One region of the Lacticaseibacillus suihuaensis genome, then DNA from elsewhere that is predicted to be linked to it. Evidence: predicted binding sites of a transcription regulator. Region 1 holds the regulator's gene; the other holds the start of a gene.
The links. The regulator HrcA, encoded in region 1, represses chaperone genes, less so after heat shock. The targets are predictions, from matches to a motif close to TTAGCACTCNNNNNNNNNGAGTGCTAA.

Region 1 (2,199 bases):
CGAGGCGCTGGCGCTAGATCTGCCGCACTACTCGACTTATTCACTGATTCTTGAGAAGAAGACGATTTTTTACAACCTGATGCGCAAGGGGCGGCTGCAGCTGCCCAGCCAAGACGTCGAGGCCGACATGTACCAAGACGCCATTGACCTGATGCGTGCCAACGGCCGCGATCAGTACGAGATCTCCAACTTCGCCAAGCCCGGCTACCAGTGCGAACACAACCTGCTGTACTGGCAAAACGACAAGTACTTCGGCTTTGGCGCCGGTGCGTTCGGCTACCTGGGTCGCGACCGCTACCACAATTTCGGCCCGATTCAACAGTACCTGGCGCCGCTTGAGGCCAACAAGGTGCCGGTGATCGAACACCACTTGGTGCCGCTTGAAGAGCAGATTGAAGAGGAAATGTTCCTAGGCCTTCGCACCCGGGCGGGGGTCAGCCGCAAGCGCTTCGCGGATCGTTACCACATGCAGATCGAAGACGTCTACGGGGGTCTGATCGACCAGCTCAAGGAACAGCAGTTGCTCAAGGAGGTCGCCGGGAGTCTGAGCCTGACCAACCAAGGCATGTTTTTGGGCAATGAGGTGTTCCAGCAGTTCCTGTTGGATGATCCGCTGGTGTAGCGACTCGGGCGCAGGGCTGATTTAGCAACCCGGGGTTGACTTTGCTAAGGGCGGTTGCTATATTAGTAATTGTGTTAGCACTCATTGCTTTGCAGTGCTAAAAAGAGGTGGCAATATGTTGACGAAACGCCAACTGCTCGTCTTAAAGGAAATCATTCGGCTATTCACGGAAAGTGGTCAGCCTGTGGGTTCTAAAACCTTGATGACGGAATTACCGATTCACGTCAGCTCGGCGACGATCCGCAACGACATGGCGGCCTTGGAAGAGCAGGGATTGATTACAAAGACACACAGCAGCTCCGGCCGCGTCCCCTCGACGAAGGGCTACCGCTATTACCTGGACAACCTGGTGGAGCCGGCACAAGCGACGCCTAACGAAATCGCTGCGATTCAGCAGGGGTTCGGCGGTCATTTTTACAAGATTGACGAGATTGTGGCCCAAAGCGCCCGGATCCTGTCCAATCTGACCAGCTACACCGCCATCAGCCTTGGTCCCGAGGTGACGAACATTCGCCTGACGGGCTTTCGGCTGGTGCCGCTGGGCAACCACCAGGTGATGGCGATTCTTGTCACCAGCAACGGTAACGTGGAGAACCAGTTGTTCACGCTGCCGCCGGAGGTTGACCCCGACGAGGTCGAAAAGGCGATCCGCATCATCAACGATCAGCTGGTCGGCCTGCCGCTCGGGGCAGTTGCGCAAAAGTTGCAAACCGATGTGCCGGCGGTGCTGTTCAAGTACATGACCTCCGCCGATGGCTTCTTGGACATTTTCGGCAACGTCTTGCAAAAGGCGGCGGCCGAGCGATTCTTCGTCGGTGGCCGGCTGAACCTGATGGATTACGTCGGCGATGCGGATGCTGGGCAGCTCAAGCAGCTTTTGGGCATGATCGACTCGGAGCAAGGCGACATCAACCGGCTGCTCAACCCGAGCACCGCGGCCGATCTGCAGGTTCGCCTGGGGGCCGAGCTGACGCCGGACGTCTTGGCTAACCTGAGCGTCATCACGGCCAAGTACAGCGTCGGCGAGCACGGCACCGGGATGATCGCTTTAATCGGGCCGACTCAGATGCCGTATTCCAAGATGATCGGTCTGCTGTCAGCCTTTCGTGAGGAGCTGGCCAAGCGGTTGACCAACTACTACACGCATTTTGATCAATGACAAGGAGGCTCCCATGACGAAAAAGGAGAAAGAGACGCAGCCTACTGAAAAGCAGGCCCAGCCCGACGCGGCGCCCAAGCAGTCCTTGAAGGAAGAAATTGCCGCCGAGATGGCCGCTGACCTGGACGCCCAGGTGAAAGAAGATGCCATCGACGTGCCGGCGCTTCAAAAGGAGCGAGACGAGCTCGAAGACAAGTACCTGCGGGCCGCCGCCGAGATCAGCAACATGAACAACCGCTTCAAAAAGGAACGAGCCCAGCTGCTGAAGTACGACGGCCAAAAGCTCGCCGCCGCGGTTTTGCCGGTGCTTGACAACCTCGAACGCGCCTTGCAGACGCCGGTCGATGCGGATTCCGCGCAGTCGCTGAAGAAGGGCGTCGAGATGGTGTACAGCCACCTCGAAACCGCCTTGAAGGAC
Region 2 (2,199 bases), on a different contig from region 1:
CGGCCTGAATCGCGGCCGGCGTGTAGGTGACGTGGTGGTAATCCTCGTAGCGCTTTTGGATGCCTTCGAGGATCTTGACGGTTTCGGCCTCGGTCGGCTCGTCGACGGTGACGGGCTGCAGGCGCCGGGCCAAGGCGCTGTCTTTTTCAATCTGGCGGTACTCGTTGTTGGTGGTGGCGCCGACCAGCTGCATCTCGCCACGCGCCAGCGCCGGCTTGATCACGTTACCGGCGTCCATGCCGCCTTCCGCGTTGCCGGCCCCGACGATTTCGTGAATCTCGTCGATGAACAAAATGACGTTGGGACTCTTCTTCAGCTCGGTCAACAGCTGCTGCATGCGCTGCTCGAACTGGCCGCGAATGCCGGTGCCTTGCACCAGCGACACGACGTCGAGCTGGATGACCTGGCGCTCTTGCAGCTTGGCCGGCACGTCACCGTTGGCGATCTTCAGGGCGAGCCCCTCGACCACCGCGGTCTTACCGACCCCGGCCTCACCGATCAGCACCGGGTTGTTCTTGGTGCGACGGTTCAGGATTTCGATCACCCGGGCGATTTCGGCGTCGCGGCCAATCACGGGATCAATCTCACCGTTTTTGGCCTTGTCGGTCAGGTTGACCCCGAACTGCGCGAGCACGCTGTTGCCGCCGCCGCGGTTGTTGTTGCCGCCGCGGCCGGCCTGCGTCGGCGGGGTCTGTGCGGTTGGGGATTCGGGCTGGCCCGAATTTTGCCCCTGGCTCATCGCCTTGAACAGGTCGTCAAGGCTGTTGAAGCCGAAGGGGTCGTTGCTTGCATTGGTTGGATTCATAGAACCTCCTGCTTGCGCCTTGAGCTGCTGGTAGCAGTTTTGGCACAGGTTGATCTCTTGGCGTTGACCATTCACGCTGGTGTACAGGTGAATGGTCGCTGGATTTTGATGGCAGTTCTCACAGAGCATCGCGATCACGACCTTTCTTTGTGGGGGGAGCCCCCCTTGTCAAAAAAAGCTTTGACCTTTATTGACCAAGGACTAGTATACAACAGCGGGTTAAATTTGCAAGCACTCTAATGCCGAGAGTGCTAAAAAATTTGACGAAACCCTTTTCTTATCGGTTTTGATTGCGGTTTCACTCGCATAATGCTAGCATAATCTTGTACGTCAAAGCGCGTCAACTTCAAAGGCTGGCGCTTTAAAGGAGGCAGGCGAATGGCACCGGACTACCAGCAGCTGATGGACGAGTTACGCGCAGGGTCGCGCAGCGAAATCGAGGTGACCCCGGAAACTTTCGGGGCGTTTCGGACCGCTTGGACCGACTATCCCAACCGCGACGAGATCGTGGGGCAGGCCAAACGCGGCGGTAACATCGTCTACCGTTACAAATCCGGGTCGGGAGATTAAAAAGCGACTTCAGACTTGCCGTGAAAACGGAATGATGGTAAGGTTTACAAGAGATAGAATTGTCCATTCTATTCGGAAAAGACTTTTTATGCGAAGGAGCAGATTACTCATGGAAAAACGCGAATTTAATGTCATTGCAGAAACAGGGATCCACGCACGTCCGGCTACCCTTTTGGTTCAGGCCGCAAGCAAGTTCAACTCCGACATCAACTTGGAATACAAGGGGAAGAGCGTCAACTTGAAGTCCATCATGGGCGTGATGTCCCTGGGCGTTGGCCAAGGTGCCGACGTGACCATCTCCGCTGAGGGTGCCGACGAAGCCGATGCCATCAACGCCATCGAAGAAACGATGAAAAAGGAAGGTCTGTCTGACTAATGACAAAGCAACTCAAAGGGATCGCTGCTAGTGACGGCATCGCAACTGCGAAGGCCTACATGTTAGTGCAACCCGATTTGTCATTTTCTCAGTCTACAATTGAAGATCCAGAAAAAGAAATCGACCGTTTGCACGACGCACTAGACCAAAGCAACGGCGAGCTGAAGATTATCCGCGAAAAGGCGGCGGAGTCACTGGGTGAGGAAGAGGCGCAAGTCTTCGACGCACACATGATGATTCTGGCAGATCCGGAGTTCACCGGCGCGATCGAATCGAAAATCAAAGACGACAAGGTCAATGCTGAAACCGCACTGAAGTCGGTTTCCGATATGTTCATCGCCACCTTCGAGGCGATGGTCGACAACCCGTACATGCAAGAACGCGCCGCGGACATCCGCGACGTGGCCACCCGTATCCTGGCCCACTTGCTTGGCCGGCCGCTGCCGAA

Region 2: ACYVRZ_RS09360 (ATP-dependent Clp protease ATP-binding subunit) is a predicted target of HrcA. The motif match lies at 1,034-1,060, and genes of this name have one in related genera.

Annotation. Positions count from the first base shown of each region.
Region 1 is NZ_BAAGBJ010000001.1:390,586-392,784, reverse strand. Features, by position in the region: gene hemW (radical SAM family heme chaperone HemW) at 1-622, shown strand, start outside; gene hrcA (heat-inducible transcriptional repressor HrcA) at 738-1,781, shown strand; gene grpE (nucleotide exchange factor GrpE) at 1,795-2,199, shown strand, end outside.
Region 2 is NZ_BAAGBJ010000010.1:4,948-7,146, forward strand. Features, by position in the region: gene ACYVRZ_RS09360 (ATP-dependent Clp protease ATP-binding subunit) at 1-934, opposite strand, end outside; gene ACYVRZ_RS09365 (hypothetical protein) at 1,184-1,375, shown strand; gene ACYVRZ_RS09370 (phosphocarrier protein HPr) at 1,485-1,751, shown strand; gene ptsP (phosphoenolpyruvate--protein phosphotransferase) at 1,751-2,199, shown strand, end outside.